Regions from separate parts of the Ligilactobacillus saerimneri genome, predicted to be linked through region 2. Evidence: a T-box and tRNA genes for the amino acid it is inferred to sense, from the RefSeq annotation. Region 2 holds a T-box; the other holds one or more tRNA genes.
The links. The T-box of region 2 lies ahead of leuS (leucine--tRNA ligase). A T-box ahead of a tRNA ligase gene usually reads a tRNA of that ligase, here a tRNA-Leu.

Region 1: it encodes a tRNA-Leu, which carries the amino acid that the T-box ahead of leuS (leucine--tRNA ligase) is inferred to sense. The anticodon was not compared.

What each region holds. Positions count from the first base shown of each region.
Region 1 is NZ_CP144759.1:295,311-306,793, reverse strand. Features, by position in the region: gene glyA (serine hydroxymethyltransferase) at 1-9, opposite strand, end outside; gene V3C97_RS01440 (2,3-bisphosphoglycerate-dependent phosphoglycerate mutase) at 49-747, opposite strand; gene V3C97_RS01435 (LCP family protein) at 987-2,111, shown strand; gene V3C97_RS01430 (beta-ketoacyl-ACP synthase III) at 2,180-3,166, opposite strand; tRNA gene V3C97_RS01425 (tRNA-Leu) at 3,235-3,319, opposite strand; gene V3C97_RS01420 (SprT family protein) at 3,370-3,816, opposite strand; gene V3C97_RS01415 (Tex family protein) at 3,818-5,989, opposite strand; gene V3C97_RS01410 (hypothetical protein) at 5,996-6,433, opposite strand; gene nadE (ammonia-dependent NAD(+) synthetase) at 6,543-7,367, opposite strand; gene V3C97_RS01400 (GntR family transcriptional regulator) at 7,455-8,153, opposite strand; gene proC (pyrroline-5-carboxylate reductase) at 8,177-8,974, opposite strand; tRNA gene V3C97_RS01390 (tRNA-Gln) at 9,070-9,141, opposite strand; tRNA gene V3C97_RS01385 (tRNA-Tyr) at 9,145-9,230, opposite strand; gene V3C97_RS01380 (peptide MFS transporter) at 9,493-10,959, opposite strand; tRNA gene V3C97_RS01375 (tRNA-Thr) at 11,424-11,483, opposite strand, start outside.
Region 2 is NZ_CP144759.1:479,761-491,243, reverse strand. Features, by position in the region: gene V3C97_RS02350 (NAD(P)H-hydrate dehydratase) at 168-1,013, shown strand; gene V3C97_RS02345 (pseudouridine synthase) at 1,067-1,792, opposite strand; gene V3C97_RS02340 (amino acid permease) at 1,782-3,134, opposite strand; gene V3C97_RS02335 (SEC10/PgrA surface exclusion domain-containing protein) at 3,352-6,495, opposite strand; gene leuS (leucine--tRNA ligase) at 6,802-9,216, opposite strand; T-box leader at 9,277-9,488, opposite strand; gene V3C97_RS02325 (LysM peptidoglycan-binding domain-containing protein) at 9,539-11,483, opposite strand, start outside.

The DNA.
Region 1 (11,483 bases), 180 kb from region 2:
GTATTCCATGTTTATCTCCTCCTTGAATTCAGGATGCATCGTTCCCAATTACAGGGTAGATGATTCAGCTTGTGGCTGCAATATCTGTTTATCTACTACTTGCAGTTGATCATTAAGTGTATAAACGATTGGCTCTCCATTGGCCACTTCGACCCCATCAATATCTGTATCTGATATCTGCTCAAGATATTTAATCATTGCCCGCAACGTGCTACCATGGGCAACAACTAATTGATTGTTCCCGGCCCGCAACTGGGGAGCAATCTGGTCTTGCCAATATGGTAAAATCCGTTGATACGCCATTGCTAAACTTTCAGCCAAGGGCAATGCATCATTAGGCAGATCCTGGTAACGGCGATCATGGTCCGGAGATGATAATTGGGGCGGAACTGCAAAAAATGATCGACGCCATAATGCAACTTGCTCAGCGCCAAATTTCTCCCGCGTCCAGTCCTTATTTAATCCGCGTAAAGCTCCATAATGGCGTTCATTAAGGCGCCATGTTTTAAATAACGGAAGGTAAAGCTGATGAATTTCTTCGGCCACAATATTGGCTGTTTTAATAGCCCGCACTAAAACAGACGTATGAATTGCTGTAAAATTAATTCCTACCTGCGCTAATGCTTGTCCAGCTGCATGTGCTTCCAGCTCCCCATATTTGGTCAAGGGAACATCGCTCCACCCCGTGTACATATTTAATTTATTGGCAGCACTTTGTCCGTGCCGCAACAGAACTAACTTAACCATGTTCTCAATCCTCTTTAACTTAACGATCATGTTAATAATAGCAAAATTCCGGCTCACCATAAAGAACTGTCGTCATCTCTTACTGGTTAATTTATTTACACCGGCAGTAGTTGTAAGCCTGATCTTCAACGCGTTGACAAACTTCTTTAAATAAATGTTTAGAACTCCTTTTATAGCTTTAAAAAATAAGAACAGCATTATATAATTTCATTAATATGTTATAGGTAAGGAGTCGGAAAATGAACGATAATAACAAATCATCTCAAGACGAGTTGCTAGAAACTCCGCTCCGTCGGACCCGGAAAAATAATAACTCGCATCGCTATCACAAACCTCCTAAGAAACGCAAACGTATCTGTCTTATTTTACTTGTGCTAGTGCTATTGATCTTCGGTGGTGTTGGCGTCTATGCCCTGAATATTATTGGGCACGCCAAGGCTACTATTGATGATACATACTCATCTGCTAATATTAAAAAAATGCGGGATGTCTCGGCAATCCTCAAAAAGAAAAAACCGTTCTCGATCCTCCTTTTGGGAACAGACGCTGGGCTAGGCCGCCAGGATACTGGGCGAACAGATACTATAATCGTTGCTACGGTCAACCCTAAGAAAAATAAAGTTACCATGCTCAGCATTCCTCGGGATACCCTGGTCCATGTTAGCGGATCGGACCTAATCTACGAAAAAATCAATGCTGCTTACCACGAAGGTGGAGTGCCTACGACCATCAAGACTGTTCAAAAAACACTAGATGTTCCTATCGACTACTATCTGCTTGTCAATATGGATGGTTTGGTCAAAACAGTCGACGCTGTTGGTGGCGTAACGGTTACGCCACCATTAACCTTCAATTATGAGGATGCTCATGTTACTAAAGGTAAGAAAGTTACCTTGAATGGGAAACAAGCTCTTGCCTATAGTCGGATGCGGCACGAAGATCCTAAGGGAGACTACGGACGTCAGTACCGGCAACGGCAAGTAATCGAAGCATTACTTCACAAAACTTTGTCAATCTCTTCCCTCAGCAACTATCAGGGAATCTTAAAGTCGGTTAAGGCCAATATTCGCACTGACTTAACTTATAATGACATGATGACCATAGCAACTAACTATCATTCCACGGCAGGCAACATCAAGTCATATACCCTCCAAGGTGAAAACGCCATGATCGATGACTTATCTTATCAAGTTGCTCCTGTGAGTGAAAAACGAAAACAAGCCAACCGGTTACGTCATGAACTAGGTCTAGCTGATAGTACTGCTTCCTTTGCTAACCCTAATAATTATGGAGCCGATGTCACTTCTGATTACACTACTGCTACTTCAACCACTACTGGAACTGCAACAACTGGTTATTACTAAAATAAATTTGTCTACAAAAACAACGGACTAACCTCCAGAAACAATTCTGGTAGTTAGCCCGTTGTTTTTTATTGATAATGCTGGAGATCTAACAAGATACTCCCATATGCTAAGCCAGCACCAAAACCGGTTAGCATTAACTTTTGTGGCCGCTTTCCCGCTTGCAGTATTTCATTTAAGACTAATGCTATTCCTGCTGAAGATGTATTCCCTACCCGATCAACATTATGTGGAAATTTGCTCATAGGTTGTTGCAATAACGCGGCAATTTTCTCAATCAAACGTAAATTGGCCTGATGGGTAATCACCATATCAAGATCGTCGGGGGTCAAGCCATTGTGATCACAAAATTCTCTGATATGCGGGGGAATGTTCTCTGTTACAAACTGATAAACTGCTCGTCCATCCTGGAAAAAAGCATCCATTTGGGGATAATTAGTCGCTGCAATATCAGTAATTGGTGCGATCCGACCACTATGGATAACTTCTGCATTCCCATCTGCATGCAATGATTCTGCAATAATCATGTTATCAGCTGGATCTGTGCTGCTTTCCAAGAGAACTCCAGCGGCGCCATCCCCAAAAAAGACTGCTGAAGTACGGTCCTGGAAATCTAACATTTTAGAAAAGTTTTCCGCACTAATTACTAAAGCACGATGATATTGCGCAGTCCGTAAGAATTTATCAGCAGTGCTCAGGGCAAAAATAAACCCTGCACATGCCGCAGAAATATCATATGCAAAAGCCTTAGTAGCCCCGATTGCTTTTTGAATTAGGGTCGCAGTTGCAGGAGTAATTGCGTCTGGCGAAATTGTAGCTACAATGATCAAGTCAATGTCAGTCGCAGCCACCTGCGCTTGCTCAAGCAGTTGTTGGGCAACCTTTGCTCCCATCATTGAGGTGTTTTCCTCTAAAGCAAAATGACGGGTTTTAATCCCTGTATGTGCCTGAATCCACTCATCAGATGTTGGCATAATTTGACTCAGCTCATCATTTGTTACTACCCGTGGGGGTAAGTAAGCAGCGCTAGCAGCGATTTTAACATATTTTTCCATACCCTCATTCCTCAAACTTTCGCAAAAAATAAAGAAGGAGGCTTTGCATAATGCAAAACCTCCTGTGATGCGGGTAAAAGGATTCGAACCTTCACGGGCTAAACGCCCACCAGATCCTTAGTCTGACGCGTCTGCCAATTCCGCCATACCCGCGACAACAAAAGTTATTATAGCAAACCCGTTCTTAGTTGACAAGGAATTTATTAATATTTTTCAACAAAAACTAAGTGACCATGACAGCGTGAGCATACATAGCGGTTAGTATTTATCCGACGTTGTCGCCAATACCGTGTATGACACTGTTGGCATTCATAACATAAACGTCGCTTTTTGCCTGTGAGAGGCGGGGCATAGCGTAGCCCTCCGACTTGATGGAGCAATGTTTTAAAATCGCGCTGGCGGTGCTGGTACCCGCGACCTTGCTGATGTAAAAAGTAATGACATAATTCATGCTTAATCACTCCAACCAAAATCGTATCCGCATAGTCAGTTGCTATTTGGGGATTTATTTCGATGTCATGACTAGTCAGCAAGTAACGGCCCCCCGTTGTTCGTAGCCGCGAATTAAACCGTGCTTGGTGAATAAAAGGTTGGTGAAAATAAGTATGTGCGATCTCTTCTACCAAGTTTTGTAATTCTAGATCAGTCATCCTACTTCCCCGTTTCTGGTGCCATCATTGAGAGTTGAAGTCGTTCTCTTTTCTGATCAACTGCTATTACCCAGACATCAACAATATCTCCCACAGCCACTACTTCCCGTGGATTAGCCACATAGTTTGTACTCAGCTGTGAAATGTGTACCAAACCATCTTGCTTTACTCCAACATCCACAAAAGCCCCAAAATCAACAACATTACGCACTGTTCCTTGAAGGTGCACTCCTGGTTTAAGATCAGCCAAATGAAGGACATCATCACGCAATAGTGGTGCTGGCATTTGCTCACGATAATCTCGTCCTGGTTTCTTTAAATCGGCAATTATGTCATTTAACGTCGTTTCTCCCACTCCCAATTGGTGAGCTAATTGCGATAAAGATACCCCTACCAAGGCTAAACCTATGGCCTCCGTTCCAATTTGCTCTGGTTTCAATCCCAATTCGGTTAGTAACCGTTGCACTAAAGGATAGCTTTCCGGATGAATATTGGTATTGTCCAAAATATTTTCCCCGTTAACAACCCGTAAAAAGCCCGCTGCTTGTTCAAAAGCTTTCGGACCTAACCGCGGAACCTGCTTGAGCTGGGTACGGTTAGTGAAATTACCGTGTTCATTTCGGTAAGCGACAATATTGTGAGCGGTTGTCTTTGATAGTCCTGAAATGTGCGTCAAAAGCTCCGCACTAGCAGTATTAAGATTGACTCCTACTTGGTTAACACTGGTTTCAACTATTGCATCCACCTGGGCAGACAATTCTTTGGTAGGTAGGTCGTGTTGGTATTGGCCTACTCCAATTGCTTGGGGATCAATCTTAATCAATTCTGCTAATGGATCCTGCAATCGTCGGGCAATGCTAATGGCTGAACGTTCTTCAACATTAAGGTCAGGAAATTCTTGTCGTGCCAGTTCACTTGCCGAATAAACCGAAGCTCCTGCCTCATTAACAATTACAAACTTCACTGATAAAGCATGTTGCTGGATAACCGTTGCCACAAATTGTGCTGATTCCCGACTAGCTGTCCCGTTGCCAATAGCAATCATCTCCACCTGATATTGTTGGATCATTGCAACTAACTCACGAGCGGCTTGAGCTCGTTGTTGTGAAGTCGCTTTTTGGCCCTTGCTCAGTTCATGAGGATAGATCACAGTCTTAGCTAAAAGTTTCCCGGTTGGATCAACTACGGCTAGTTTGCACCCCGTACGAAAAGCTGGATCCCAACCTAAAACTGTCCGTCCCTTCAATGGAGCTTGCATTAATAAATGATACAAGTTATTTCCAAACACTTTGACTGCTGCAGTCACTGCTTGTTCCGTCATTGTCGTTCTGATTTCTCGCTCAATAGCTGGTTTAATAAACCGCTTATAACCATCAAGATAGGCTGCCTGCAGATATTGGTTGCCTGGTTGCCGACTACTATACCGTGAATGCAGGTATTGATAGATATAGCTATCATCCGGATCGATTTTCACTTGGATAACGCCAGCTTTTTCAGCACGATTAATAGCTAATACCTGGTAGGGAGCGATCTTTTCCACCGGCAGCTCCCAATCATAGTAAGTAGCATAAACTTCTTGGGGATCATTTTTTTGTCCGGAAGCTTTTTTTCGTGTCACTACCCGACCATGCTGCTGAAAGCGCTGGCGCATCCATCCCCGTAACCCAGCATTTTCTCCAAATGCTTCGGCCATAATTTCGTGTGCACCTGCAAGAGCATCAGTAGTCGTCAATATTCCTGAAGTTGGGTTGATGAAATCGGCAACTCGCGCCGTCCCCTTCGTTAACAACAGGCGGGCCAGGGGTTCTAACCCGGCAGCACGGGCTTTTTGCGCCTTAGTTTGCTTTTTATGCTTATAAGGCAAATATAAATCTTCCACAGTAATGAGATCGGTCGCTGCTTCAATTTGCTTCCGTAGAGATGCTGTCAGCTTCCCCTGTTCAGCAATTCCATTTAAAACGGTTTGCTTCCTTCGCGCTAGTTTTTCGACTTGTTCATACGTGTTGGCAATCTGGCGTAAAGCTACTTCGTCTAAATTTCCTGTCTGCTCTTTCCGGTAACGGGCAATAAAAGGTACGGTGTTCCCTGCCGTCAACAAGGTTAATGATGCTTGAACTTGTTCAAATTTAAAAGGCAGCATTGCAGCTGCCTGGTGAAGGTAATTTTGATCCATTCGGCTCTAGTCGCCTCCTAATTTTTCTTTGATCAACGTAAACGTGGCTAAACTTGTCTGAAGATGTTCTTCCCGCTGGTGGTTAATTGCTTTTAACTGTGCAACATCAATTCTACCTAAATTGTGATGAATAACGGCATGCAATTCTTCACAATCATCAATATACCGACAATAGTTCGTAAACATTCGCCGGTTCAATGCATTAACCTTCAGTGGTGTCTTAGCCTTTTCAATTTGATTACACAAACGTTCTAGCAAAACAACCCCATGACCAAAAACTTCATGCACATCATCATAATGGCGAATGTCTTCAACAGTTGACCCGGCAGTGGCCACCTGTATCACAAATGCCAATTTTGTTTGCCATTGGTTTTCGATCTCTTTGGTCTTCTCCAGTGCCTGGGTAAGGGTTTGAAGGTACTTTTGAATTCCGGTTTGATTCATGGCGTAATCCCCCTTTTATCATTCTTATCATAACAAAAAAGAAAAGACGACTAAAGCCTTCTCAAGATCTGATTTAAGCCCTTGTCGTCTATTTTTTCTAATCTATTAGTTATTTCCAAAATTCATCATAAACTGTAATTGGTAAATGTCGCTTGTGGCGTGTTTTTTGGAACCAGTTCTCAATTTTGACAGCTACATCAGGGGCAACATCTTTGCCTTCTAAATAGTCATCAATATCCGAATAAGTTACTCCCAAGGCTACTTCATCCGGTAAAGCAGGTCGATCTTCTTCTAAATCAGCAGTTGGTACCTTTTCATACAAATGGCGTGGGGCTCCTAAAACTTCCAGCATAGCCCGACCTTGTCGCTTATCCAGCCGCCATAATGGTGTAATATCAGCACCACCATCACCAAATTTAGTATAAAAACCAGTGACTGCTTCAGCTGCGTGGTCTGTTCCTACAACAGCGCCGTTATTAGCACCCGCTATTCCGTATTGTGCAATCATCCGTTGCCGTGCTTTGATATTACCCTTATTAAAATCACTAATTTCAAGCCCATTTTCTTCTAAGCTCGCTACCATGGCATCGGTTGCCGGTTTGATGTTGACCCTTACCACCTGGTCTGCATTCATAAAAGCGATAGCATCCATTGCATCACTTTCATCTGCTTGATTACCATATGGTAGCCGCACTGCAATGAATTGGTAATTCACACCAGTTTCTTTACGCAATTCTTGGATAGCAATTTGACTTAATTTCCCTGCCAAAGTTGAGTCTTGTCCGCCAGAAATTCCTAACACTAGTGCCTTTAAAAAGGGATGTTTTTTTAAGTATGCCTTTAGAAAATCCACCGAACGCCGAATTTCGTCTTGGGGATTGATTTGCGGTTGAACTTTTAATTCTTCAATAATCTTACGCTGCATTTCACGCATAACACTGCCTCCCGTAGTTTAAATAATGTAGCCTTAATTGTACTCTTATTTATTCTTAGAAACTATACTTGTTCGCAAAACTTTAAACTAACGTTCGAGATAGAATTCAAACCGGTTGCCCACATACTGTGTTCGTACATATTCGAACGGTTGCCCATTTTTAAGTTGTGAGACCTGGCGCAGACGTAATACAGCTGCTCCTCGTTTAATCCCTAAATAAGCCGCAATCCGCTCAGAAGCTGCTACCGCCGAAACAATCTGTTCTGCATGTCCCATGGTCATCCCATGCTGCTCTAAGGTCCGATAGAGTGATTGCGTGATTTGTTCACGATCAAAATTCTTTACCAAGTGAAAAGGAACAGTTGCTACTTCAAAGCAGATCGGAATATTATCTGCATATCGGATGCGTTCCATTCGAAGGACTCGTTCACCTGCTTTGAGGTTAAGTTTCTCGCTTTCACTTAATGATGGAGTAGTCACAACATAAGAGATAGTTTTACTAGACGGCATTTTCCCTTGCGCCTCCGTTATCTCGGTAAAACTTGTTACTCCAGTCATCTTTTCCTGAACCTTTTTACGGGCAACAAATGTCCCTGCTCCAATATGTCGTTCCAATAAACCTTCATCTACTAATGTTTGAATCGCTTGTCGCAACGTCATCCGACTAACCCCAAACTGCTCTGCCAGTTCTCTTTCAGCCGGAATGCGGTCCCCAACGGCCCATTCTCCATCTTCGATTCGCTGCCGAATCTCATTATGTATTTTGATATAAATCGGCGAACTCACACTCTCACACTCCTTCGCATAACTTATTCGTTTTCTCTAGCGACTGTGGCATCAATTCCCTTAATAACCGCAGTCATAAAACCTGCTTCTTCCATAGCTAACAGGCCAGCCACAGTGGTTCCCCCTGGAGAACATACTTCATCTACCAGTTCCCAAGGTGTTTTAGTAGTGGCTAATGTTTTCTGGGCGCTCCCTTGAACTACTTGCGCAGCAATTTGCGTTGCGGTGACCTTATCTAAACCATACTTAACTCCGGCCCGAGCCAACGCATCAATAAAGAAGTAGATAAAAGCAGGTGAACTTCCGGCAAGAGCCGCGAAGATACTAAACTTGTCCTCTGCTAACTCAATTGTTGCCCCAATTGTATCAAACAATGCTACTACTCTCTGCCAGTGATCGGTGGTCACAAATTCGTTGCGGGTTAATGCTGTCATTCCCGCTGCAATCTCAACATTAACATTTGGCATGATGCGAATCATTTCCAATTCAGCTTGATCTAAAATTTTCCGCATTGTTGCTAAATCACATCCAGCAATCATAGATACAATCACTGGTCGCTTCCGCAGTAAAGATGCCTTCACTTCCAAGAGTACAGTGCGGAGCTGAGCAGGTTTTATGGCCAAAAAGACCAAATCTGCTTGGTTCACCACTTCTTCATTGCTTGCACAAGCATGTAAGCCTTGAGCCTGCGCATACGGCTCATAGGAAGAACGGTGTGCACTATGAAGATAGATTTCTCCTCCTGTAACTGCATGTTGGTTAAGCCAACCATTGATGATCGCACGTCCCATATTACCTGCACCGATAAAACCTATTTTCATTTTTTCCTCCTACTAAATACGTCCATAAATTTGCTAGTTTAATTTTAGCATGGTAAATAAAAAAACGTTACCCAAGAAGGTAACGTTTTGAAGAATTGGGGTAACTGGATTCGAACCAGTGCATCACGGTACCAAAAACCGTTGCCTTACCGCTTGGCCATACCCCAATGTGGTGGATGGGAGTGGATTCGAACCACCGAACCCGAAGGAGCGGATTTACAGTCCGCCGCGTTTAGCCAGACTTCGCTACCCATCCATAAGTATTTGTAAGTTGTTATCAATCAGTAACTAACTGACTTAATTATAATAACGTGGACACCCGAAAAATGCAAGTGTTTTTTGTAAAAAAATCAAAAAAATTTCAAAATGTAAATTTAGGCGCTAATTCTTAGCTTATTTAAGATATGCTTCCTTTTTCTCTATTAGCTAAAGTACACTTCTAAATAAAAAAACTATCCATATTAAACATACATGTTTAACATGAATAGTTTTCCAATTATATCAGCTCAATTCTAGGTTTATTCAACCCCATCCATTAAGCGTTTGATTGCTGGAACCATTAAAAGAACAATTAACCCGAAGCCAATTGTAATGGCACCAATCCAACCGTAATAGGCAACTTCTGTTCCTTGGGAGTAGAATTTAACAATTTGTGCGTTGATGGCCTGAGCAACGGCGTCAGCGATGAACCAAATACTCATCATCTGTGCTTTGAACGCTTTTGGCGCTAATTTTGTTGTAACAGACAGACCAATTGGTGAAATTAACATTTCCCCAACAATAACAAGAGCCCAACTTACGATTAACCACAGTGGACTTACTTTAACACCAGTTCCATACAACATGCCTGGCAACATCATCCAGACAAAGGAAGCACCAGCGAAAAAGAGTCCATAGGCAAACTTAGCTGGTGATGATGGTTGCTTAGAACCCATCTTTGTCCACAACCATGCAAAGAATGGAGTGTATAACAAGATAAAGAGTGGGTTAAAGGATTGGAAAAGACTAGCTGGGAAAGGTAACCCGAAAATTGATAACTTAGTCTGATCGTTGGCAAAGAGGGCTAATACCACTGAACCTTGTTCTTCGATTGACCAGAACAAGATAGAAGCGATAAATAGTGCCACATATGCTTTTACCCGTGAACGTTCTACCTTTGTTGTCTTCTTACTATGCAACATCAATGCAAAGTAATAAACAGGAATTAAGATCGCCAAAATAGTAACTAAGTTAATGATATTGTTAATATTTAAGCTTCCTAAGACCGCCATGATCCCGAGAATAACTGCCAAAACAACCACAGCCATTGTAACCCGAAGAGAATACTTTTTGATCTGATCAGGTTCAATTGGATCAGTTGGGTACAAACTATCTTTTGGTAAGTCCTTGCCTTGAATAGTATATTGTAATAAACCAAAGAACATACCCACAGCAGCTAAGGAGAACCCTAAGTGGAAGTTAACCTGCTGACCTAAGAAACCAACAATCAGTGGTGCTAGCAAGGAACCAACATTAATCCCAAAGACAAAGATCGTAAATCCAGAATCACGCCGTTGGTCGCCTTCTTCATAAAGACCACCAACCATTTCTGAAACGTTTGGCTTTAGCATCCCAGTTCCTAACACAATAAAGAGGATTGATAGGAACAATGCGGCCTTCCCAAATGGTGTTGCCAAGATGATATGCCCAATCATGATCAGGACCCCACCCCAGAACACAGTCCGCCGACTACCAAGGATTCGGTCACTGATAAATCCACCTAATGTACTGGAAAGATAAACCAGTGAACCATAGATTGACATAATCGAAGCAGCAGTTGTCTTATCAATTCCTAAACCACCTTGGGTTACTGAATAGTACATATAGTACAGAAGGATGGCCCGCATCCCGTAGTAACTAAAACGTTCCCACATTTCCGTGAAGAACAGGGTGGATAAACCTTTAGGATGCCCTAAGAAAGCAGTATCCTGCGATTTATCATTCATAAATAGATTCCTCCAAACTAATTCAACTTAATAGTTAACATGTAAATTAAAAATAATTTCAATGAGTATCAGATTACTATTAAGAAATTATGATAGATTAAAAAATAAATACAAGTAATATTGTACTGTATAACCACATCATCGTCAAATTAAGTTGTTAAAATGGGGTTAAGCAACGTTGATATAGCGCCAATACTAGCTTTTAAAATTAGAAAACAATTTCCTTTATAATCGAATATTAATTTATTTATAAAAGATACCTTACCAGCTTGAAATGCTAAACGTATAAACTTAGTTGTTATTTTATAATTAAGACACGCACTGCAGATCCTATTTTATCTTAGCCCATCACATAACAATAGCAAAAAAGCACCCACCACACGGCGGATGCTTCAATCATTCTTATCATTCGTCCAGCTGGTAAAAACAAAAACCCGCCCCTTAAAATGAGCGGGAATTAGGAGTGCCGGTTGCAGGACTTGAACCTGTGACCCTCGGTTTACGATACCGATGCTCTACCAGCT
Region 2 (11,483 bases):
TTGGCTTAGCCAACCTCTTTTTTGTTTCTTATGCCCCCAGATAATGGGGAAAGTAACCACAAGTCACGGGTTAAACGCCTGACTATAAAGCCTAACCCTGCTCAATTTTTAACAACCAACCTGAATCTTGATTATAATAAACTGCAAACAATTTAGAAGGTGAATCCATGGAAAAAATAACTCAGCAACAAGTCCAAGCAGTGCTCACACCCCGCCTAACTGATAGTTACAAGGGGAGCTTTGGCCGGATCTTAGCCGTCGGTGGTAACGAAAACTTTGGCGGTGCAATCACTATGGCGGCCAAAGCCGCTGTTTATTCTGGTGCTGGCCTGGTGACAGTTGCAACCAGTAAGGACAACCTCCCCGCCCTCCATGCTGTTGTGCCAGAAGCAATGTACATCAATTATTTTGACAAAGTCGCCCTTTCGGCAGCCGTCGCCCAAGCAACGGTCACGATCGTTGGTCCTGGCTTAGGCACTAGTAGTCGTTCGCATGAGATCCTGCAAATCGTCCTAACCAACTTTGATCCCGCCCACTATTTGATCGTTGACGGGTCAGCCCTAACACTATTGGCCCAAGATCCTAAACTCCAAGCCCTCCTCCCTGCACAGCACGTAATCTTTACGCCCCATCCCGGCGAGTGGCAACGATTGACGGGGTTAACTGTCACTGAACAAGATGATGTTTCCAACCGCCAAGCACAGCAAAGGTTCCAGGCAACAGTCGTTTTGAAGAAGTACCACACAACAATCTACCATGCCGACGGGAATACCAGTCAATTAACAGTAGGTGGCCCCGCAATGGCGACCGGCGGGATGGGCGATACTCTGACTGGCATCATCGCTGCTTTTCTCGGTCAATTTAGCCCAGCTCCATTAACAGCCGTGGTCAACGCCGCAGTCTACACCCATAGTGCCTTAGCCGACCAGCTGGCATTAACCCAGCACGTGGTGGTCCCCAGTGTCTTGATTGACCACTTACCGACCTTTATCCACCAATTACAAACCCCATAACACACAAAAACCAGGTTCAAATCCTAATAATGCGGATTCAAACCTAGTTTTAATTAATTATTTTGCTTTAATTGGGCCAGTTCAGCTAGTGTTAACGCCCGGTATTGCCCCGGGGGTAAAGCTGTTTCATCTAACTGTAAACTGCCCAAACGTACCCGCTTGAGTTCAACCACCCGGCCCCCAGTGGCCGCAAACATTCGTTTTACCTGGTGGTACTTTCCTTCCTTGATGACCACTCGGACAAGACTGGCCTGTTGCTTAGGATCAGCCTGGATGATCGTCAGGTGGGCGGGTTGCGTTTTTAACCCATCCCGCAGAATTAACCCCTGAGCAAACTGATCACTAGTTGTCTGGTCAACCGGACCGGCAACTAGTGCCTCGTATTCTTTCTCCACATGGTTAACAGGGCTCATCAGATTATGGTTGAGCTTTCCATCATTGGTTAGCACCAACAACCCTGTGGTGTCTTTGTCCAACCGGCCTACCGGCACGATGTCCGCCCGATAGTCATCCTTGGCTAACAAGTCGACTACCGTCCGGTGTTGGGCATCTTTAGTCGCAGTTATCACGCCTTGGGGTTTATTGAGCAGGTAATAGTAATACTTTTGGTAGTGAATAACCTTTCCGGCCACTTGAACAACGTCGTTATTTTCGTCTATTTGTTGTTTAAAGGCCTTAACTACCTGGTCATTGACCACGACCTGCTTTTGCTTGATCAGCTTATGCGCTTGGGACCGGGTCGTCACCTGAGCTTGAACAAGAAACTTATCAATCCGCATGTTCCACCGCCTCCTTGTGGTCAAACACTAAGCTTGCCCCACCGATGAGAATGAACCAGCCGATGGTCCAAAAGAGGGATAAGCGTGTCGCTGGAGTAAAGAGGAGGAGGACCAAAACCGCCCCAAAAAAGGCTATTGTCAGCCAGTTAGTTACTGGGAAAAGGGGCATGGTCATCACATCAGACCCAGCTTGTCCCTGCCGATACTTAATATGGCAAATAAGCAAGATGATCCAGACAAAGATAAAGCTAACCGTTGCCACCCCCGAAATGATGGTAAAGACCGCTGCTGGCAAGACAAAATTCAAACCCACGATCAACAACAAGCACCCACTCGACAAGAGTAAGGCCCGCAACGGTACATTTCGCTGGTTAGTTTGCCCAAAATAAACTGGAGCTTGGTTGTTTTGGGCTAATGAATGGATAATCCGGCTTGTACTGAAGATCGCGCTGTTGCACGATGATAAAGCGGCCGTCAGCACCACAAAGTTAATGATACTAGCAGCTGCTTTGATCCCCAAGGCACCAAACACCTGAACGAACGGTGATCCGGTCACACTTACTTGGTCCCAGGGAATAATGCACATTAAGACAAACAAGGCGCCAATGTAAAACAGGCTGATCTGCGGTCCGATCGAATTGATGGCTTGCGGGATGTCCTTTTCAGGGGTCTTGGTTTCTCCAGCTGTTAACCCCACCATTTCAATTCCCGTATACGCAAAGATTACCATCGGTAAGCAAAGTAACATCCCCTTCATTCCATGCGGGAAAAAGCCCCCGTGCAAACCGAGGTTTTGCAATGCTACCGCTTGTCCCCCTACCTGGAAGTGTCCCCCGAGCAGGACAATTCCGACGGCGATCAGGGCTAGGATCGCAATCACCTTGATACTAGCAAAACCTGCTTCCAAGCGCGCAAACAAGCCCACGTTTGTCAGGTTAATTGCCACTAAAGCGATCAAAAAGATCAAGACAATTAACCACTGGGGAACATGGGGGAACCAGTAGTGCATATAGATCCCACTAGCAGTAAGGTTGGTCATTGCCAAGCTCTCCCAACAAAGCCAATAGGTCCACCCCACGATGAATTCCCATCGCGGTCCCAAATAGGTCCGCACCACTTCAATAAAGGACCCCTTGCTCGGGTCAGCTAGGATCAATTCCCCCAATGCCCGCAACATCAGGTAGGTAAACCCAGCTGCCAACAAGTAGCCGCCCATGATACTCGGTCCTGCTTGTTGGATTGCTGTCCCTGAACCTAAAAACAACCCTGTTCCGATTGCGCCCCCGATTGTCATCATCCAGACATGGCGCCCGCTGAGCTCCCGGGATAAGTCTTTCTTCATGGTTGTACCTCTCTTTTTAATTTAATTGGTACATTTATTCTATGCAAAAAATTTCCCCTTGGCAACCTGGCGGTATGGTACCCCACGTAGGTCAGCCAAACATTTTCCCCGCTATTCCCCGTTTTAATGTGCCCTTAGCAAATTAAAAAACGTAGCTGATGAAGAAATAGAACTTTCTCCCAGCCACGTTTTTGTGGTAGTTTTTTTTACAATTTTATCAGTTTTGCTTCCGTAATCCTAAGGTTGCTCCTAAAGCACTAACCGTTCCCAGAACAGTCAATCCTAATGCACTCAACCAGGAAGATTCATCTTCACCTGTTTGTGGCAAGGTAGTTGTCCGCTTGAGTGTTGTTTCAGCTTTAGTTGGTGTCGCCATTGGTGTCCCGACCTTAGCTACCGCCACTCCTTCGGCATTGTAAATGATCCCTTGGCGGATTGTCCAGCCAGCAACTGGCTTACCATTAGCATCCACTACCCGGCCATCAAGGACATGATACCCAGCAAAGCTGGCTTTTTGTGCATCTGTAATGCCATCTAATGGTTCAATGTTGTCTTGGTGATGACTAGTATTTGGTTGACTTGGTGTTGTTTCTTTAGCTACTGCTGTTACCGTTAACTTAAAGTCAACTACCTTGGTTGTTCCATCTGGGAAGGTAACTAGAGCCTGTTCTGTATACTGACCAGCCTTTTGCATATCAGCTAATGCCTTAGTAGCGTCATTCCAAGCCACGGTTGTTCCGTATGGCAAAGCCGTCAGGCTTTGTGCTACTTGAGCAAACAAGGCCATAGTATTGCGTGCAACTGGTAAAGCCTGTGGGTTAGCTAAAGTCAATTCTGGTAACTCCTTAGCTCCTTCAGTGACGCTTACTGGGTTAACTACTACTTGGTCACCATACTTTTCAGCGTTAGTCTTAGCTGCTTCGATCGCTACAGCTAATTCTTGATCAGCTTGATCCTTATTAGCTTGAGCTGTGTCCAACTTAGCTTGCGCTTGATCGAAGTTGTCTTGAGCTTCTTTCAAGGCTGCTTGTTTAGTAGCTAAAGCATCTTGAGCATCTTTCAGTGCTGTTTGCTTAGTAGCTAAGTCTTGTTGGGCTTGAGCTAACTTATCTTGAGCAGCTTGAACTAACACAGGTGCATTTTGGTAATCAGCTAATTGTTGTTGCAACTTAGTTAATTGATCCCGATCAGCTTGTTCTTGATCCTGAGCGGTCTTAACTGCTGTTTGCTTAGTAGCTAAATCGTTTTGAGCATCCTTTAATGTTGCTTGCTTAGTAGCTAAGTCTTGTTGGGCTTGAGCTAACTCATCTTGAGCAGTCTTCAAGGCTGCTTGAGCCTGGTTAACCGCTTCTTGCTTAGTAGCTTCATCTGCACTCACAGCTGCTAATTTTTCCTTAGCTGCTTGCTCGTTATTGGTTGATGTGGTCAATGCTTGAGCCGCTTGATCAGCAGTAGTCTTAGCAGCGCTAGCTGCTTGTTGTGCTTGCTGTTGGGATGTTCTAGCCGTTGCCAGGTTTTGGTTAGCTGTTGCTAAACCTTTATCAGCTTGTTGTTTTACAGTCAAAGCTTCACTAGCTACTTGTTGCTTGTTGCCCAAATCAGTTTGGTCAGCCTTTAGTTGTGTTTGCAATTGTGCCTTTTGTTCCGCTAACTTGTTAGCATCAGGAGTGGCAAAGGTTGTTTGAGCAAGTTGGTTATACTTACTGTTTTCTTGGATATTGGAGTAAGGGTTTAATGGATCGTATTGCGCCATCTCTTCTTCTTCAACTTGGATGATGTGAACTTGTTCCATGGCATCAACCATGACACCTAAAGCTCTGATATTTTTATACTGCGTTCCCATAGAACGATTGAATCCCATTAAAGAAGTAGCATGTCCCCAGTTACTTTCTCTATCATCAAACAACATTACCTGAATTGCTCTATACACTTTGGCCTTTAAGTCAGCCATAGTTGTCGTTCTTTCTTTTGGTTCTCTATTAAAGTAATCCCCACTCATTAAATTCTCGTAATAATTCATATTCATTTTTGGGGCATACGATAAACCAAACTCTTTAGCAGATTCATTGATAGCTACCTTGTCATGGTCATCTTTATTAAAAATATTCCATTGATCCGCATCGTAACGCATGGAAATATCTTTGGCAAAGGCTAAAGAACCACCATTAATCTTATGTGAAGTTGATCCAAATTGAGCTGCTAAAGTGTCAAGTAATTGAGCAGCAAATTGAGTTAACTCTAATTCAATATCATCGCTTAACGGTTGGTCAGGTGAAAATACTACCTTGCGGTTTTTATCTGTTTCACTAGCATGATACTCATTCAAATCCATTCCTTTTTTACCAAGTTGTGCTAGTAACTCATCGGCTTTCTGAAAATCACCAGTGACTAACTCTTTCAATGCATCTACATAACCATCCGGCAAGTTAATCACGTTTTGGTTAGCCATAGCTTCTTCGACTGCTTTAATGTCAGCTAAGTCCTTGTTAACCTTCTGTTGTGACTGGTTAACCACTTGGTTCTTGGCATCATAATCTGCTTGAGCATTGTCCGCTGTCTTTTGAGCTTCAGTAGCAGTATTTAAGGCATCGCCAACCTTTTGGTTAGCTTGCTCTAATGCATTCTGAGTATCAGTAACAGCTTGCTTAGCGTTAGCATCATCTTGTTGTGCTTGCTTAGTGTTTGCTTGAGCTTGGTTGTAATCATTCTGAGCTTTTTCAACATCATTGTCTGCTAAAGCTTCGTTAGCCTTGTCCAAGTCTTGTTGTGCCTTGTCAGTTGCACTTTGCTTGTCATTAACATTTGTTTGGGCTTGGTCAGCTGTCTGCTGAGCCTGATCAACATTTTGGTTTGCATCCCGTACTGCTTGAGTTGCTTGATCAACGGCAGTAGTGTCTTGTTGAATCTTATCCTGTTGATCTTTAATTGCTTTTTCTGTGTTAGCAATATTTTCTGGTGTTGCGTCCTTAGCGTTTTCTTGCGCCTTAGCAACATCGTCTTGAGCCTTGTTAACTGTCTCTTGTGCTTGATTAGTATCTTTTTGAGCTTGATCAACTTGCCCTTGTTGTTGGTTAACGGTATCTTGGGCTTGATCTTTGTTAGCTTGCGCTTGATCAGCTTCCTTTTTGGCATCATTTAATGCCTGGGTTGCTTGTTCATCTTTAGCCTTTGCTTCGTCTAGCGCTTTTAACGCTGCTTCATGTTGGGCTTGTGGGGTATCTGTTGTTGTGTTAGTAACGTCAGTTGTATCTGGCGCAACAGCGTCAGCGCTAACATTACTACTTAAAACAGAAGAACCTGCTAGGGTTGCTAAACCTGCACCCGCAATCGTCAATGCTTTTTTCGTATTGTGAGAAACCATAGTATGTATCCCCCTCTAATGCTTAAACTTTTGTTAAAACCAATTTAATCAATAACATTATATATATATATATAAATTCAAGCTAATTGTTCGAAAGATTTACTACTAGTCTTTATCCCCCTTCATTGCCCATTCAAAGATTGTCCTCCTAGCCATCAACAGGCTTATTAATCATTTAATATAAGTTATAGCTTTGCATAAAATGATTTTCATCTCTATCTAGCTAAAACAAAAAACCCTAAGCCAGATTCCTCCAGCTTAGGGGTAGCGGACCTTTTTTCAGTCCGCACAGGATTTATTTACTAGTTATTTAACTACGATGTTGACCAACCGGCCAGGAACTGCGATCACCCGCACAATGTTTTTATCGGCTAACTCTGCTTGGATCCGTTCGTCGGCCAAGGCAACCTTTTCTAGGTCTTCCTTATTAGCATCCTTAGCCACTTCGAGATGTTGCCGGACCTTTCCGTTAATCTGTACAACAATTTCAACCGTTGTTTCGACTAACTTGCTTTCGTCATAAGTTGGCCATGGTTGGTAACTAATTGTTCCCACATGGCCTAACTTCGTCCACAGTTCTTCTGCAATGTGCGGTGCGATTGGTGCAACCAACTTGACAAAGCCCTCCATGTATTCCAGTGGTAAAGCGTCAGCTTTGTGGGCTTCATTGACAAAGATCATCATCTGGGAGATGGCTGTGTTGAAGTGCAATTCTTCATAATCTTCAGTGACCTTCTTCACCGTTTGGTTGTAGATCTTATCCAAAGCGCCATCGTTCAGCGTTGTTACCCGGTCCCGCAATTGATCGTTATCATCGATCATTAAGTTCCAGATCCGATGAACGAAGCGGTTAGCCCCACCAAGACCTTTTTCACTCCATGGAATAGAAGCATCCAATGGTCCCATAAACATTTCGTACATCCGGAGGGTATCTGCCCCGTATTCTTCGACGATGTCATCAGGGTTAACCACGTTGCCTTTAGACTTGGACATCTTTTCGTGGTTCTTCCCCAGGATCATCCCTTGGTTAACCAACTTTTGGAATGGTTCCTTGGTTGGAACTACTCCGAGGTCATAGAGGAACTTGTGCCAGAAACGTGCGTACAACAAGTGCAAGACCGCATGTTCAGCCCCACCGACATACAAATCGATTGGCAACCACTGCTTGAGCTTTTCATAGTCTGCCAAAGCTGCCCGGTTGTGTGGATCAATGTAGCGGAGGTAGTACCAGGAACTGCCGGCCCATTGTGGCATCGTGTTAGTTTCCCGTTTCCCTTTCCGTCCATTTTCATCGACCACATTAACCCAGTCATCCAAGTTAGCCAGAGGGCTTTCGCCTGTACCGGATGGCTTGATGTTATCAGTTACAGGTAACTTCAATGGCAATTCTTCTTCTGGCACCAGGGTGGTTTCCCCGTCTTCCCAGTGAATAACTGGAATTGGTTCCCCCCAGTATCTTTGCCGTGAGAACAACCAATCCCGCAGCCGGTAGTTAACCTTGCTGTGGCCAGCGTCATGTTCTTCCAACCATTCAATCATTGTTGCGATGGCTTCTTTCTTGTCCATGCCATCCAAGAATTCTGAATTGATGTGCGGACCTTCACCCGTATATGGTGCTTCTTCCACATCGCCCCCAGCAATAACCGGAATAATTGGCAGGTCATACTTCTTAGCAAAGTGCCAGTCCCGTTCATCATGGGCTGGTGACCCCATCACAGCCCCCGTCCCATAGGAGGCTAAAACATAGTCACTGATCCAGATTGGCAGTTGTTTGCCGTTAACAGGGTTGATCGCATAAGCACCAGTAAAGACCCCAGTCTTGTCTTTGTTCAGTTCAGTCCGCTCCAAGTCAGACCGGTGGGAAGCTGCTTCGATGTATTCATCAACCGCTGCTTGGTGGGCTGGTGTCGTCAACTGCTTAACCAGGTCATGTTCTGGGGCTAAAACGATGTAAGCTGCCCCAAATAAAGTATCTGGCCGAGTAGTGAACACTTCGATCTTGGCATCGTCCATTCCGGCAACGTCAAAGAAGACGCTTGCCCCCACTGACCGACCGATCCAGTTGATCTGTTGGTCCTTGATTGACTTAGGCCAATCGAGATCCTTTAAGTCATCGATTAACCGGTCTGCATAAGCCGTGATCTTGAGCATCCATTGGCGCATTGGCTTTCTGATAACTGGGAAACCGCCCCGTTCTGTCTTGCCGTTGATCACTTCTTCGTTGGCCACAACTGTGCCCAAGTCTGGGCTCCAGTTAACCGGAACTTCGGCTTCATAAGCCAAGCCCTTCTTGTAGAGTTGTTCAAAAATCCACTGAGTCCACTTGTAGTATTCTTCATCAGTGGTATTAACTTCCCGGTCCCAATCATAAGACAAACCGAGTGATTGGATCTGCCGGCGGAAGTTATTGATATTTTTCTTAGTGAATTCCTTTGGCGTATGTCCTGTCTTGAGGGCATATTGCTCTGCTGGCAGACCAAAGGCATCCCATCCCATTGGGTGCAAAACATTGTAGCCTTGCATCCGCTTCATCCGGGCAATAATATCCGTTGCCGTGTACCCTTCAGGGTGTCCTACGTGCAAGCCTTGTCCAGATGGATAGGGGAACATATCTAAGGCATAGAAGTTCTTCTTTTCCGGATCTTCCGTTGTCTTAAATGTTTTGTGCTCTAACCAGTATTTTTGCCATTTCTTTTCAATACTTTTGTGATTATATGCCATTGTCGCTAATCCTTTCTCTATTCTTTCAATCAAAAAAGTCCTATACAGTCTACGACAACTGTATAGGACGAAAACTCGCGGTACCACCTATCATTCCACCATTCTCATGGTGACCCTCAAACCGTTAACGGTGGTTCCGTTTTTGCCTACTGTTAGTTCAGCAAAAAAGCACTAGGGGTGAGTTCAGATCAAGCTCCTTGCAGGGTTCACACCTAACCCCTGCTCTCTGCCAAGTCGCTGTAATCTTACTATTCCTCTGTCAATGCTCACAGATATTGATTTCTTTCATCTTAGCAAATCACCATTTTGATTGCAAGATCAATTAGAAGCGTAGGTGTTGCCCTGGGTAGATCATGCTCCCGGTGATCTTATTCAGTGACCGCAACCGTTCGATAGTGGTCCCGTGTTCCATCGCAATCTTCCACAAGGAATCCCCACTCTTAACTTGGTAAGTCCCTGTGCTTGAGGTGTTGCTATTAGTCTTAGTCGTAGTCTGACTGCTATTAGAACCACTCAACCGTAGTTGTTGGCCTGGATAAATGAAGTTCCCCTGGATGTTGTTTAAGGACCGCAACGTATCCATTGAAACCCCAGTCTTTTGAGCGATGGCCCAGACGCTGTCCCCAGACTTCACAGTGTAAGTTTTGCCACTGTTAGTTGTTGCATTGGTCTTGCCTGGGTTACTTGTATTTGAGCTTGCGTTGCTCAACTTGAGTTGTTGCCCCGGATAGATGAAGTTGTTCTTGATGTTATTCAAGGACCGCAACATATCCATTGACACCCCGGTCTTTTGGGCGATGGCCCAGACACTGTCGCCGGACTTCACAGTGTAAGTTTTACCACTGTTAGTTGTTGCATTGGTCTTGCCTGGGTTACTTGTATTTGAGCTTGCGTTGCTCAACTTGAGTTGTTGCCCCGGATAGATGAAGTTGTTCTTGATGTTATTCAAGGACCGCAATGTATCCATTGACACCCCAGTCTTTTGGGCGATAGCCCAGACACTGTCGCCAGCTTTGACCGTGTAGGTCTTGTTATTCGTGCTGGTATTAGTGTGGGTGTTTTGATTATTATTAGCTTTCTTGGCAATAATTAACTTCTGCCCTGGATAGATGAAGTTATTTTGAATATTGTTCCAAGCCCGCAAGTCACTCATAGACACCCCGGTCTGGTGGGAAATTCCCCAGACGCTGTCCCCGGCTTTAACCGTGTAAGTCTTATCGCCGTTGGTATTAGTTGTATTGGTATTAGTCTGAGTTGTCGTTCCCGGAGCGACTAGCTGTAAGACTTGACCCGGATAGATAAAGTTGTTTTGGATCTTATTCCAGGACCGTAAGTTGTCCATTGAAACCCCGGTTTGTTGGGAAATTCCCCAGACGCTGTCCCCGGCTTGGACTGTATAAGTCTTAGCCGTATTATTCAACGAGTTGCCAGTATTGGTATTGGTACTTGCACTCGCCCCGTCAAACTGTTTCAAATTGTAACTATTGATTACCCGGATCAATGATGAAGCATAGTTAGGAGCCGTTGCATAGGTCCCGTACTTCCCGTTACGGAGGTTTTCAGCTGCCTGTTCTACCGTAGCAGCGTTCGCCTTAGTTGACCGGAAGAAGTTCGAAGCAATCATATTAGCATAGCCCGTCAAGGCATCATAGTAGCTATCATAGCGCTGGAACTTGGCATATACAGTGTGATAACTCCCCCCATAGTATTCCTGGGTTGGCATTGTGATATATGCCCCTCGGCCAGTCCATTTAACCCCGAATAAATTATAAGCCTTGGTTGCCAAGGCACTGTTGCCCCAGGCACTTTCCAATCCCGCTTGGGCAATCATCAACGAAGCATACAGCCCATACTTGTTAGCTACTTGGACGGCTGCATCTTTAATATTATTGATAAAGACCCCAGCCGGTGTATTGGTACTATATGTAACTGTTGGCCGCGCTACCTTCATCTGCTTGAGAGCCGACTGACTGTATGTTGCCTTTTGAATTTGGGCCAACTTCAAGGATGTAGTTGTCTTCAAGGTGACTGTATTCGTCGTTGTCGTGGTGGTAGTTGGCTTAGCAGGCGTGGTAGCTTGACTTGTAGTTGTTTGAGCTGCCGTTGTTGCTTGGGTATTTTGGGTAGCCTGCGTCTGTGGTTGCTCACTTGCCTGGTTAGCAGTAGTCGTTGGGGCCTGGTCAGTAGTGTTTGCTGCTGACGTAGCCTTGTTTGTCAGGTCCTGACTATTAGCAGTGGCAGTCACTACTGCACTGCTCTTGTATTCT